Regions from separate parts of the Arthrobacter sp. Y3223166 genome, predicted to be linked through region 1. Evidence: predicted binding sites of a transcription regulator. Region 1 holds the regulator's gene; the other holds the start of a gene.
What was found. The regulator HrcA, encoded in region 1, represses chaperone genes, less so after heat shock. The targets are predictions, from matches to a motif close to TTNGCACTCGNNNNNNNCGAGTGCNAA.
Positions count from the first base shown of each region.

Region 1 (6,848 bases):
TCGCGTCCGACCGCTCGGCGCCGCACCTGGAACCCTGGCGGCGGTTCATGCGCGAATCGGCCGGCAGCGGGGACGTCGGTGTGTGGCACGAAACGTACGAGACGGTGCCGGGGGGCCGGGAGAGTGTCTACAGCGACATGCCGCGCTTCGGCCTGGCCGCGGCGACCGCCCACGTGCCGATCGCGGCGGGGATGAACACCGCCCGCCAGCGGTTCTCGCGGCAGGCAGGGTAGGAGGGCGGCACTGTAGGAGGCCGCAGCGCTGACGGAACGGCAGCGCTAACGGAGCGGCTGTGGGGGCCGGATGTCAGATCTACCGAAACAGGCGCAGGTTGTAGGCGTACCGGTAGGGAACGCCGCGGTTGCACTTGACGCCGGCGATGACGGAATAAACCGTGAGGAAGACCCAGATGGCGGCCGCGATGACGGCAAAGAGTCCGCTGACCGCCGGGATGAGGATCAGCAGGTTCGCAATGATGGCCACCGCCGTGGGCGGAACCGTGAAGTTCAGGGCCTCTTTGGACTCCTGGGCGGTAAAGGGACCCCGGTCCTTGAAGATCAGGTAGATCGCCAGCGACGGGAAGCAACCCAGGATGCCGCCGAAGTGCGCCATGGTGGCCCATTGCCGGTCCTCCGAAGGGGTCAGGGGCAAAGCGGACGCCGACGCGCTCTGGTACTGCTGGCGCGGAGCGGACTTGCGCTCCGGCTGCTGCTGACGAGCAGAGTTCTCGGACACTGGACCTACCTTCGGAAAATCTTCTGACGGCTCACTTCTGTTCCTAGCCTAGCTGTTCCAGCCCGTCTCCCGGTGCATTCCGCGGGCGGGGGCGCCCGACGGAACCGGCTCAAACCGTCAGGAAATCGATGACTTCTTCCACCCGGCCCAAGAGACTGGGCTCCAGGTCGGCATAGGTGTTAACACTGCCCAGCAGCCTCTTCCAGCCGTCGGCGATGTCTATCTGGGTCCGGTGCGGCCAGCCGAGGCCGGCGAGGATGCCGGTCTTCCAATCGGTGCCGCGCGGAACCACCGGCCACGCGGACCGGCCGATGACCGCCGGTTTAATGGCCTGCCACACGTCGACATAGGGGTGGCCCACAATCAGTACGTTGCCCGCCGCCGCGGGCACGGCCATGGCGGCCTCGGCTATCCGCCACTCCTTGGAGTTGGGGACCAGGTGGTCCACCAGGATGCCGAGCCTGCGCTGCGGGCCGGGGGAGAAGTCCGCCACGGCCGCTGCCAAATCGTCCACGCCGTGCAGGGGTTCGACCACGATCCCCTCTACCCGGAGGTCGTCTCCCCAGACCTTCTCCACGAGTTCGGCGTCATGCTTGCCTTCGACCCAGATCCGGCTGGCCCGCGCTACCCTGGCCCGCTGCCCCTCGACCTTGACCGAACCGGAGGCCGTCCGTTGCCGGACGGGAGCCTTCGCCGCGGGCGCCGCCGGCACCACCTTCACCGGCTCGCCCTCGAAGAGGAAGCCGAAACCCAGCGGAAACGAGCGGACCTTGCCCCGGCGGTCTTCCAGCGACACCAGATGCACACCGCCGGACTTCTCCACCCGGTCGACGGCGCCGACCCACCCGCTCTGTGCGTCCTCGAGCACCAATCCCGGTTCGGCGCCGATTTCGCGCAGTGCCCGGGCCTTGGGGGCGGTGAGATCCTGGGGGCCCCAGCCGTAGCTGCTCATAAAATTTAAGTCCTCTGCTGGTTGTCGTCCTCACGGCACGGCCGCCCGACAATGCTAACAACGGCGGCGACGTATTAGACTTAGCACTTGGACGTGTTGAGTGCTAACGGTCTGTCCGCAGACGAGTTGGAGACAGGAGGAGTGCAGTGAGCGAGGTCCGGAGGCTGGAAGTGCTCCGCGCCATTGTCGAAGACTATGTGCACTCGCGTGAGCCGGTGGGCTCCAAGGCACTGGTCGACCGGCACAGCCTGGGCGTATCGTCAGCCACGATCCGCAACGACATGGCGGCGCTGGAGGAAGAGGGGCTGATCGTCGCCCCGCACACCAGTGCCGGCCGGATTCCCACGGACAAGGGCTACCGCCTGTTCGTGGACCGGATTTCGGACGTCAAGCCGCTCTCTGCCCCCGAGCGCCGCGCCATCCAGAAACTGCTGGAAGGCGCCGACGACCTTGACGATGTCATGGAACGCACCGTGCGGCTGCTGTCCCAGTTGACCAACCAGGTGGCCGTCATCCAGTATCCCCAGCTGGGTGCTGCCAAGGTGCGGCACATCGAGTTCATCCTGCTGGCTCCCAAAAGGGCCCTGGTCGTGCTGATCGCGGACAACGGCAAGGTGGAGCAGCATGTCGCGGCGCTTCCGGCGGACGTCACCGAGGATGCCCTGGCCACGCTGCGCACGGCATTCCTGTCGGTGCTGTCCGGGAAGCCGCTGGCGGCAGTGCCGGGGCTGCTGAAGACCTCCCCGGTGCCGCCGCAGGCGGGGCCGGCGGGCACGGCCGAGGCCCTGGCGTCGCAGCTTTCGCAGCTTGCCGCGGCCACGAACGAGGAGCGGATCCTGATGGCCGGCACGGCCAACCTGGCCCGTTCCACGGTCGACTTCCAGCTGAGCATCGGTCCCATCCTCGAGGCTCTTGAAGAACAAGTGGTGCTGCTGCAGTTGCTCTCCGAACTGCATCAGGACGCGCGTGGCATGTCGGTGAGCATCGGCAGCGAAAACCCCTACGGTTCGCTGGCCGAAACCTCCGTGGTGGCCACCGGATACGGCCCGGGCGCGACGGCCAAGGTCGGCATCCTCGGCCCCACCCGGATGGACTATCCCACCACCATGGCCGCGGTCCGCGCCGTCGCACGTTATTTGTCACGGATCCTCGCCGGCTAGCCACACGCCGCGCAGTGTCCGCACCGGCCGTCGGCGCCGGTGAACCGATCCCCAGGAAGTGAAGTACTACAAGGTGAGTAACCACTACGACGCCCTCGGTGTCAGCCAGGACGCCTCCACCGAGGAAATCAAGAAGGCCTACCGCAAGCTGGCCCGCAAGCTGCATCCGGACGTGAACCCCGGCCCGGAGGCAGCCGAACAGTTCAAGCAGGTCAGCCACGCGTACGAGGTGCTGTCCGACCCGCAGAAGCGGCGCATCTACGACACCACCGGCAACGAGAACGGCAACGACACCGGCTTCGGCGGCGGCTTCTCCGGGTCCGGGTTCGCCTTCCAGGACATCTTCGAAAGCTTCTTCGGCGGCGCCGGAGCGGGCGGCGCCGGTCCGGCCTCCCGGACCCGCCGCGGCCAGGACGCCCTGATCAACGTGCGGATCGACCTCAAGGACGCGGTCTTCGGCGTCAACAAGAAAATCGAAGTGGACACCGCCGTTGTCTGCCCCACCTGCGACGGCAGTTGCTGCCGCCCCGGCACCAGCCCGCGCACCTGCGACATCTGCGGCGGTTCCGGCCAGGTCCAGCGTGCGGTGCGGTCCATCCTGGGCCAGGTCATGACCACTGCCGCGTGCGGCAGCTGCCAGGGCTTCGGCACGGTCATTCCCGACCCCTGCAACGAGTGCAACGGTGAGGGCCGCGTCCGCAGCCGGCGTTCGCTGACCATCAAGCTCCCGGCGGGCGTCGGGACCGGAACGCGGATCCAGCTGGCCGGCCAGGGCGAAGCGGGCCCCGCCGGCGGCCCGCAGGGCGACCTGTATGTGGAAATCCGCGTGAACCCGGACAAGAACTTCATCCGCGAGGGCGACGACCTGCACGTCACGCTCTCGGTGCCGATGACCGCCGCCGCGCTGGGCACCGACCTTACACTGGACACCTTCGACGGCGAACAGGAAGTCAGCATCAAGCCCGGCACGCAGGCGGGCGAGACCCTCACCCTGCGCGGCCTGGGCGTGACCCACCTGCGCGGCTACGGTCGCGGCGACCTGCAGGTGCACGTGCATGTGGAGACTCCCAGCAAGCTGGATGCGGAGCAGGAGGACCTGCTGCGCCGGCTCGCCAGTGCCCGCGGCGAGGAATACACCGAGGGCAAGCTGGCGTCCTCCGGCACGGGCGTCTTTGCCCGCCTGCGGGACCGGCTCGGTAACCTCTAGGCGTGACCAGCCACCTGTTTTTCACAGCTCCGGGCGAGCTCGACGACGTTGCTCCGGGCGACAGCTTCACCCTGGCCGGGGACGAGGCGCGGCACGCCGTCACGGTCAAGCGGATCGAACCGGGTGAAGCCGTCGATCTGGCCGACGGGCGGGGCCGGCGGCTGGTAGGGGAGGCCGTTGCCGGCACCTCAGGCCAGCTCACCGTCCGCGCGCTCCGGATCCTGCAGGAGCCGCGGCCCGACCCGGAGTTGGTGCTGGTGCAGGCGCTGGCCAAGGGAAACCGCGACGAACTTGCCATCGAGGCGGCCACCGAACTGGGCGTCGATGCCGTGGTGCCGTGGCAGGCCGAACGCAGCATCGTGCGCTGGAAGGCGGACAAGGCGGCCAAGGGCGCGGCGAAATGGCAGCTGGCGGTCCGCGCGGCCGCCAAGCAGTCGCGGCGTGCCCGCGTTCCGGAGGTGGAGCCGCTGGTGGAACGGGCCGGGCTCTGTGCCCTGATCCGGGACAGCAGGCTCTCGCTGCTGCTGCACGAGGACGCCGCAGGCACTGTGGCCGACGCCGTGGAGGGGGCCGGGTTGGGTGCCGGCTCCTCCGTCGGGGAGCGCGGCGGAAACGGCGGCGGCGCTGCCTTGCCCGATGCCCGTACCGGCGGCGCGGGGCGCGTGCTGATGATCGTGGGCCCCGAAGGCGGGATGAGCCAGGCCGAAGTGGAGGCGATGCTCGACGCCGGGGCGGTGGCCGTGCGGCTGGGGCCGCACGTCCTGCGGTCCTCCACGGCCGGACCCGCCGCCTTGACCTTGCTCAGCGAGTTGCTGGGCCGCTGGCACTGACCACGTCGGTCAGCAGCACTGGCCTAGGTGATGGTGAAGACCTTGCTGTCCGCATTCTGCCGTTCGTCGGTCCGCCCGTCCTGGTCCTTTTGGAACACGTACAGCCGGTAGGTGCCCGGGTCCAGCTTCTGGCTGAACCGGAACTCGCCGATCTGCCCGCTGTCGGCATCAACGAGGGCCGTGCCGTCCTTGACCAGGTCGCCTTCGGACGTGTCGTCGGAGCCGGCCAGGCGGAAAATCTGCCAGCTCAGTTCCGATTCGTACGCGACGCCGCGGCCGAACACCTCCACGCGTCCGGCGGCGGTGGCACCGTCGGCCGGATCAATGATCCATACCGGGGCCGCCAGACTGCTGTTCCGGCCCATCGGCTGGCCCAGCGGCACATGGCCAAAGGCTTCGTAACCGTGATGTCCGTCCACCAGGATGACCACTTCCAGCGGATCGTCCGACGTGCTCAGCCCGGCGTTCGCCGCCGCGGCCGTGGCGGTGAAGACCAGTTGCTGCACGGCCCGTTCGGCGATGCCGGCATCCACGCGGCGGCTGAACGCGTCCGAGGAAATGTCCAGCGTGATGACCGACCCGTTGGTGATGGAGGCGCCCACCTTGCTCGCCGGGCTGAGCGGATTGAAGTAGTCCGGATCCAAGGGCTGCAGCCGCGTCAGCGCGGCCACCGCCGTCGTAATGGGATCACCCAGGTTCTCCGCCTGGCGGTATTCGCGGTACAGGAACACGTTCCCGGCGTTGGTGCCCAGCCAATAGACGGGGGAGAGCTCCGAGGAGCGCAGGGTCTCGACCGGCACGCTGGAGACCAGGGGGCTGCTGGCCGAAGCGGGGTCGGTGGGGTTGGGCATGGAGGTCTGTCCGCCTCCGCCACCGCCGGCGGCCTGCGGCGAGCATCCGAGCAGCACCAGCGATGAGGCAGTGACCAGGGCCAACCACGCACCGAAGCGGCGTGTTGGGACCGAGCCTGCAGGCTGCCGGAGCTGGTTGCTGGTGATGCTTTCGATCCCTTCTGACGTTGGCAATGACCGGGTTTTTGTGGGCCGAAAAGGGCTGCTGCCGCCTTTCCTGCCTCACTAGCTTGGCATACGGGAGGGGGGCTGATGGCTGCTTTAACCGGCGCTCAACCGGACTGATGCAGGATTGATGCAGGATCGATACCAAGGCGTTTTTCGTGCCCGCAGAGGACTGTGCGGCGGCTCGTGCCGTAGCATGGACGTGTACCGTCGGGACCGGATCCATTTCCGGTTACCGCCAGCAAGCGCCCACCGAAGGAGCGATGAAAGGCCACATCGGCCGGACTATGTCCCAATCACGCCTGGATGTCGATCCGCTGGGATCAAGCAGCCGTTCCGTCCATTTCGATTCGTCGGAACACATGGTCAGGGCGCTCGGCGCCCACGACGAGGTGCTGCGGGTCATCGAGTCGGAGTTCAGCGATGTGGACCTGCATGTACGCGGCAACGAACTTTCAATCACCGGCCCCGCCGACGCGGTGCAGCTCACGCTCAACGTGGTGGAAGAGATCCGCGCCCTGGCAGCGAAGGATACGAGGATCACCGCGCAGGTGGTCGCCCAGCTGCTGCGCATGCTCGGCGAACAGTCGGCGCAGCGGCCGGCAGAAGTCCTGACCCTGAACATCCTCTCCTCGCGCGGCCGCAACATCCGGCCCAAGACCCTGAACCAGAAGAACTACGTCGAAGCCATCGACAACCACACCGTGGTGTTCGGCATCGGCCCCGCGGGCACCGGCAAGACCTACCTGGCGATGGCCAAGGCGGTCCAGGCCCTGCAGCACAAAGAGGTCAACCGCATCATCCTGACCCGACCCGCCGTCGAGGCGGGGGAGCGGCTGGGCTTCCTGCCCGGCACGCTCAGCGACAAGATCGACCCGTACCTGCGCCCGCTCTACGACGCCCTGCACGACATGATGGACCCGGAATCGATTCCGCGCCTGATGGCCG
Region 1 is NZ_JBNHGE010000003.1:25,095-31,942, forward strand. It holds gene AC5RUH_RS02740 (DUF4188 domain-containing protein) at 1-233, shown strand, start outside; gene AC5RUH_RS02745 (DUF4870 domain-containing protein) at 313-735, opposite strand; gene AC5RUH_RS02750 (DUF3097 family protein) at 845-1,687, opposite strand; gene hrcA (heat-inducible transcriptional repressor HrcA) at 1,834-2,847, shown strand; gene dnaJ (molecular chaperone DnaJ) at 2,921-4,054, shown strand; gene AC5RUH_RS02765 (16S rRNA (uracil(1498)-N(3))-methyltransferase) at 4,057-4,884, shown strand; gene AC5RUH_RS02770 (GerMN domain-containing protein) at 4,908-5,909, opposite strand; gene AC5RUH_RS02775 (PhoH family protein) at 6,188-6,848, shown strand, end outside.

Region 2 (6,848 bases), on a different contig from region 1:
ACAGGCCGGTCCCGGCGGCCGCAAACACGGTCGCCACGGACATCTTGGCCAACAGGGTGGCACCGGGGATCGCCACCGTGACCACCAGGATGCCCAGCGAGGCAGACTCCACGGTGCCCACGGTGGACGGCTCCACGAATTTGTTCCGTGCCATCAGCTGCATGATCAGCCCGGCAATCCCCAGCGCCGCGCCGGCCAGGATGACCGACAGGGTGCGCGGCAGCCGGCTGATCCAGAAAATGTCCCAGGCCTTCTGGTCGCCGGCCAGCAGGGCAGGCAGCGACACGTCGCTGACGCCCACAAACATGCTGGCAATGGCCAGGACGACGACGGCGGTGGCCGCCCAGGCGAGCTGGGACCCGGATCCGCGGGCGCGGGAGCGTCCCGCCGCGGCTGCTGCGGCCGGGGCCGGACTGGAAATCGTGGAGGAAGCCATGGGTCGGGCCACCGCGCAGGCCGCCGGCGGGACGCCGGCGGCCGTACGGGGTGCTACTTCGTGACGGCTGCCTGGACGGCGCTGATCATGGCGTCCGTATTATTCAGGCCGTAGCCCACCAGGTACCAGGAGGCCGAGTCCAGATAGGTGATGCTGTCGTTCTTGGCGGCGCTGGTGCCGTTGACCAGGTCGTTGTCCAGGACGGCCGCAGCGGCTTCCCCGGATTCGCCGACGGCGGAGTCGCGGTCGATCACGAACAGGTGGTCCGGGTTGGCCTCGGCGACGAATTCGTGCGAAATGGCCTCGCCGTGCGGGCCCTCGGACTTCACGTCCGCGGCGGTCTGCACGCCCAGGACATCGTGAACGATGCCGAAGCGGGACCCCGAGCCGTAGGCCGTCATCTCGCCGCCGCTCGTCATCAGCACCAAACCGGTGCCGGCGTCGGCAGCTGCGGCCTTGGTGTCCTCGATCCGGGTGTCGATGGCCGCCAGCTTTTCTTCGACTTCGGCTTCCTTGCCGAAGATCTCGCCGAGGGTCGCGGAGACTTCCTTGAAGCTCTCGATCGGAGCGGCGGTGTCCACGCTCAGGTCGATGGTCGGGGCGATTTTGCTCAGCTCCCCGTAGGCCTCGGCGGTGCGGCCCGAGATGATGATCAGGTCGGGTGCGCCTTCGCTGATGGCCTCGAATTCGGGTTCCTTCATGGAGCCGATCTTGGTGTATTCGTCGCCGGCGTACTGCGCCAGCGATTCGGGGAACACGGCCGCCTCCGGGACGCCGTCGACCTCGACGCCCAGGGCGGTGAGGCTGTCCAGCACCCCGAGATCGAAGGTGTAGACCGTCTCCGGGTTCACCGGCACGTCGGTGGTGCCGGAGGCGTGCTCAACGCTGATCGTCTCGGCACCGGTGCCTGCCGCGGCGTCGGTCTGCTGGCCGCAGGCGCTCAGGGCGAGCATGGAAACGGCTGCGGTCATGGCCACCAGGCCGGACTTCAGGGGCTTTTTCACTGACTCTCCATTGTTCGTCAACGCCGTCCCGGGCGGGGACCGGCATTAGGCAACATAAACGTTTGCTATTTGCGCGCAGCTTGAAAGCTACCGGGTTAGGTTAGCCTTACGCAACTTGGCCGGTGGACGGCGGGGCCGATCTTCGTCACATGGGCGGCGGCCGCGGAAGCCGGAGGGCCCGCCGCTGGCACTCGCCTTGACCGAGTGCTAATCCTTCTCATAGAGTCGCAGTTAGCACTCACCCCGTGTGGGTGCTAATACAAGGAACCGCCTGCCGGCACCGCGACGACGGCAGACATCTCCTTGGCCAACCTATTCGTAGCGCATGAAAAGGAGAGAGCCGAGTGTCGGTCTCCATTAAGCCTCTTGAGGATCGTATCGTTGTCCAGCCGCTCGAAGCAGAGCAGACCACGGCCTCCGGCCTGGTCATTCCGGACACCGCCAAGGAAAAGCCGCAGGAAGGCAAAGTTGTCGCGATCGGCCCCGGCCGCGTCGATGACAATGGCAACCGGGTTCCCGTTGACGTAGCCGAGGGTGACGTCGTCATCTACTCGAAGTACGGCGGAACCGAGGTCAAGGTCGGCGGGGAAGAGTACCTGGTGCTCTCCGCCCGCGACGTGCTGGCCATCGTCACCAAGTAAGGCCCATCAGCTGAGTCCGGCGGCTCGGGCGCGCGCAGTCGACGCCCGCAGCCGGAATCACGGACAACCGAAATGCCCCGGCTGCCTCCTATAGCAGCGCAGCCGGGGCATTTTGCGTGAAAGGAACAAATTCATGGCAAAGCAGTTGGAGTTCAACGACGCCGCCCGCAAGGCGCTGGAAGCCGGCGTCGACAAGCTCGCCAATACCGTCCGGGTCACCCTCGGCCCGCGTGGCCGCAACGTGGTCCTGGACAAGAAGTGGGGCGCCCCCACCATCACCAACGACGGCGTGACCATCGCCCGTGAGGTGGAACTCGACGATCCGTACGAGAACCTCGGCGCGCAGTTGGCCAAGGAAGTCGCCACCAAGACCAACGATGTTGCCGGTGACGGCACCACCACCGCTACCGTCCTGGCCCAGGCGCTGGTGAAGGAAGGCCTCCGCAACGTGGCCGCCGGCGCCGCCCCCGGGGCACTCAAGCACGGCATCGAGGTAGCGGTCGAAGCCGTTGCCGCCCGCCTGCTGGAGAATGCCCGCGAGGTCGAAGGCAGGGTCGCCGAGGTCGCCACCATCTCCGCCCAGAGCCCCGAGGTCGGCAAACTGCTGGCCGAAGCCTTCGACAAGGTGGGCAAGGACGGCGTCATCACCATCGAAGAGGGCTCCAGCATGGAGACCGAGCTGGTGCTCACCGAGGGCATGCAGTTCGACAAGGGCCTGCTGTCGCAGTACTTCGTCACCGACCAGGAGCGCCAGGAGGCAGTCCTCGAGGACGCGCTGATCCTGATCTCCCAGGGCAAGATCTCCACGGTGCAGGAGTTCCTGCCGCTGCTGGAGAAGGTGCTGCAGGCCAACAAGCCGCTGTTCATCATCGCCGAAGACATCGACGGCGAGGCCCTGTCCACCCTGGTGGTCAACAAGATCCGCGGCACCCTCAACGTTGCCGCCGTGAAGGCGCCGGGCTTTGGCGACCGCCGCAAGGCCATGCTGCAGGACATCGCGGTGCTCACCGGCGCCCAGGTCGTGTCCGCGGACCTCGGCCTGAAGCTGGACCAGGTGGGCCTCGAGGTGCTGGGCACGGCACGCCGCATCACCGTCACCAAGGACAACACCACCATTGTTGACGGCGCCGGCTCCGAGGCCGACGTGGCCGACCGCGTGTCCCAGCTGCAGGCGGAGGTGCTGCGCACCGATTCCGATTGGGACCGCGAGAAGCTCCAGGAGCGGCTGGCCAAGCTGTCCGGCGGCATCGGCGTGATCAAGGTCGGCGCTGCCACCGAGGTCGAAATGAAGGAGAAGAAGCACCGGATCGAGGACGCCGTGTCCTCCACCCGCGCTGCCCTGGAAGAAGGCATCGTGGCCGGTGGCGGCACCGCCCTGGTGCACGCCGCCCAGGCTCTGGACACCGACCCGAACGTGCTGGCGCTCGAGGGCGACGCAGCCACCGCCGTCGGCCTGGTCCGCCGCGCGCTGGCCCAGCCGCTGCGCTGGATCGCCGAAAACGCCGGCCACGAGGGCATGGTCGTCGTCTCCAAGGTGGGCGACATGGAGCTCAATAACGGCTTCAACGCCGCCACCGGCGAATACGAGGACCTCGTCGCCGCGGGCATCATCGACCCGGTGAAGGTGACCCGCTCGGCGCTGCGCAACGCGGCCTCGATCGCGGCACTGGTGCTGACCACCGAAACCCTGGTCGTCGAGAAGCCGGCCGAAGAGGACGGGCACAACCACCAGCACTAGCGCACGCCGCCGGCTGTTGGTCGGGCTTCGCCCGTCCGGAGGGGATCCTGCCAGTGCAGGGTCCCCTCCGTCGTCGTGGGGTCCGGGGTGGTGGAAGCCCCGGCGCCGGGCGCGCACGTTAGCTCCGCCACATCGGTTGCCGCGGGAAATAGTGGGCAGGGCGGAATCGTTTTAGGATGTAACCAACCCCGGAACCCGATCCCCGCTGTCGGTGACCGGCGGCCGCCACCGGTATCGCTCGAAAGGCCCTGCAGTGTCCGAAGAATTCAATCCGTTCGCTTTCGAGGGTCTGACCTACGACGACGTGCTCCTGCTGCCCGGCCCGACGGATGTGATTCCGTCCGAGGCCGATACCAGCTCCCGCCTGACCCGCCGGATCACGGTCCAGACCCCGCTCCTCTCCGCCGCCATGGATACCGTGACGGAATCGCGGATGGCCATCGCCATGGCGCGCCAGGGCGGCCTGGGCGTCATCCACCGCAACCTGTCCATCCAGGACCAGGCCGAGCACGTGGACCGGGTCAAGCGCAGCGAGTCCGGCATGATCACCAACCCGGTGACCATCGCCCCGGACGCCACGCTGGCCGAACTGGACGAACTTTGCTACAACTACCGCGTGTCCGGACTGCCCGTGGTGGACTCCGAGGGCAAGCTGGTGGGCATCTGCACCAACCGCGACACCCGTTTCGTGCCCCGCGCCGACTATCCCACCACCAAGGTGCACGAGGTGATGACCTCCATGCCGCTGATCACGGGCAAGGTGGGCATCAGCCGCCCGGAAGTCATCGAACTGCTGGGCAAGAACCGGATTGAGAAACTCCCGCTGGTGGACGACGCCGGCATGCTGCAGGGCCTGATCACCGTCAAGGACTTCGACAAGGCGGAGCAGTACCCGCTGGCCACCAAGGACGACGACGGCCGGCTGCGCGTCGGCGCGGCTGTGGGCTTCTTCGGCGACGGCTACGAGCGCTCGATGACCATGATCGAGGCCGGCGTGGACGTCCTCGTGGTGGACACCGCCAACGGCCACAGCCAGGGCGTGCTGGACATGATCGCCCGGCTGAAGAAGGACCCGGCCGCGGCCCACGTGGACGTGATCGGCGGCCAGGCCGCCACCCGTGAGGGCGCGCAGGCACTGGTCGACGCCGGCGCCGACGCCATCAAGGTGGGCGTGGGCCCGGGCTCCATCTGCACCACCCGGGTGGTCGCCGGCGTTGGCGTACCGCAGATCACGGCGATCTACGAGTCGGCCAAGGCGGCCATCCCGGCGGGCATCCCGGTGATTGCCGACGGCGGCCTGCAGCACTCCGGCGACATCGGCAAGGCCCTGGTCGCCGGCGCGGACACGGTGATGCTCGGCTCGCTGCTGGCCGGCGCCGCGGAATCCCCGGGGGACCTGGTGTTCGTCAACGGCAAGCAGTTCAAGGCCTACCGCGGCATGGGCTCGCTGGGGGCCATGCAGACGCGCGGGAAGAACACCTCCTACTCCAAGGACCGCTACTTCCAGGCCGACGTGCCCGACGACGAGAAGCTGATCCCCGAGGGCATCGAAGGCCAGGTGCCCTACCGCGGCCCGCTCTCGGCCGTCGCGCACCAGCTGGTCGGCGGCCTGCGCCAGACCATGTTCTACACCGGTGCCCGCAACATCGCCGAGCTGAAGGCCAAGGGCAAGTTCGTGCGGATCACAGCGGCGGGGCTGAAGGAGTCCCACCCGCACGACATCATGATGACCGTGGAGGCACCGAACTACAAGCGGTAATCCCGCAGTCGTCGACGGCGCCGTTCCCCGCACCAGGGGAGCGGCGCCACTCGCGTTAACCAGCGGCAGGACCTTCGCCGGCGCCCCGCGACCAGCCCCGCGTATGGACGGGACAGCGCCTCGGCGCGTGGGCCCGGGCGTGCGCGCGGCCACCGACCGCGACGCGGGTGAGCCAACGGAGCCGGCGTCGGAAGATCAGGAGCGCGATGAGCACGAGGGCCGCGGTGTCAGGCCAGCGCGGCGCCGGCCAGTTGTCCGGCGCGGGCGGATACGCCCCATCGGCCAATCCGGCGGCCCGCTCGAAGTGGTTGCGCGAGGAGGGGAACAGTGCCCCGTCGATGATGTACGCCGCCGGAAATGCGAACGGGCCGGCGAGCAGATTGGCTACGGCCCACTGGTCAACATGCCGCGACTCGTGGAGGGCGAGGGCCTCGTCCCCGGTCCGGGTCTGGGAGATGTTCGGGCCGTAGCGGACATACTGGCCTTCATCGGCAATGCCATATCCGTTGACGCTCAGTGCACCGGCCGGGTCCACGGGCGGCATCCACGCAACGAACACGTCTCCGAGCATTGTTCCGCCGCCGCTGGTGCGCGGCGGGGGCCAGAACATGACCAACAGCGACGGTCCCGAGCACGCTTCCATATCAAGGCTGCGCCCGGTCAGGACCCCGACGCCGCTGATGGGGGCGACCAGAAAATTGCGGGTGATGCGCCACGGGGCCGGCGGTGAAATCTGCAGGCGCGGCTCGGGCTTGATCTGCCCGTCGGCAGTGATATGGCTGTGGCAAACGATCTGCGGGGAGAGCGCCTCCTGGACGCGGGCTCCGGCTCCGGCGACCAGGAGGGCCGCCACCACAAAGAGGGCGGTGCCGCGCACCCGCTGGTGGGAAGCGCAAACGGTGCACGATGCGGCTCTCCGCAACCGGCGCGCATGAAGGGAGGGCATGGACCAGACCAGCCCGGCGATGCCAAAACACAGGGTGGCCGCCAAGCCGCTCGCGAACGGTCGCATGCGCCCGACGGACCGCCGGAATCTTCCTCCCATGACTGACCACTTCCCGCTCCGGCTGCCTGCGGCCGGCCCGCGGCAACCGTCAAGAGAGAGGGCCTGCGGTGCGCTTGCCGGCCGTGCGGCAGGTCGAGCGTACCGCCTGCGCCGGGACGACGCCAGCAGTCCGAAGAGGAGAGCCGTGCAGCCGTCACGAGGGGTCCGCCCTGTCCGCCAGGCGCCGGCGAAAGTCCTCTCCCTGCCCGTTCCAAGGTGAAGCGT
Region 2 is NZ_JBNHGE010000014.1:21,543-28,390, reverse strand. It holds gene AC5RUH_RS08630 (ABC transporter permease) at 1-436, opposite strand, end outside; gene AC5RUH_RS08625 (siderophore ABC transporter substrate-binding protein) at 490-1,440, opposite strand; gene groES (co-chaperone GroES) at 1,785-2,081, shown strand; gene groL (chaperonin GroEL) at 2,215-3,819, shown strand; gene guaB (IMP dehydrogenase) at 4,073-5,578, shown strand; gene AC5RUH_RS08605 (hypothetical protein) at 5,634-6,455, opposite strand.
Region 2: the regulator HrcA is predicted to act here: its motif matches at 1,625-1,651, upstream of groES (co-chaperone GroES).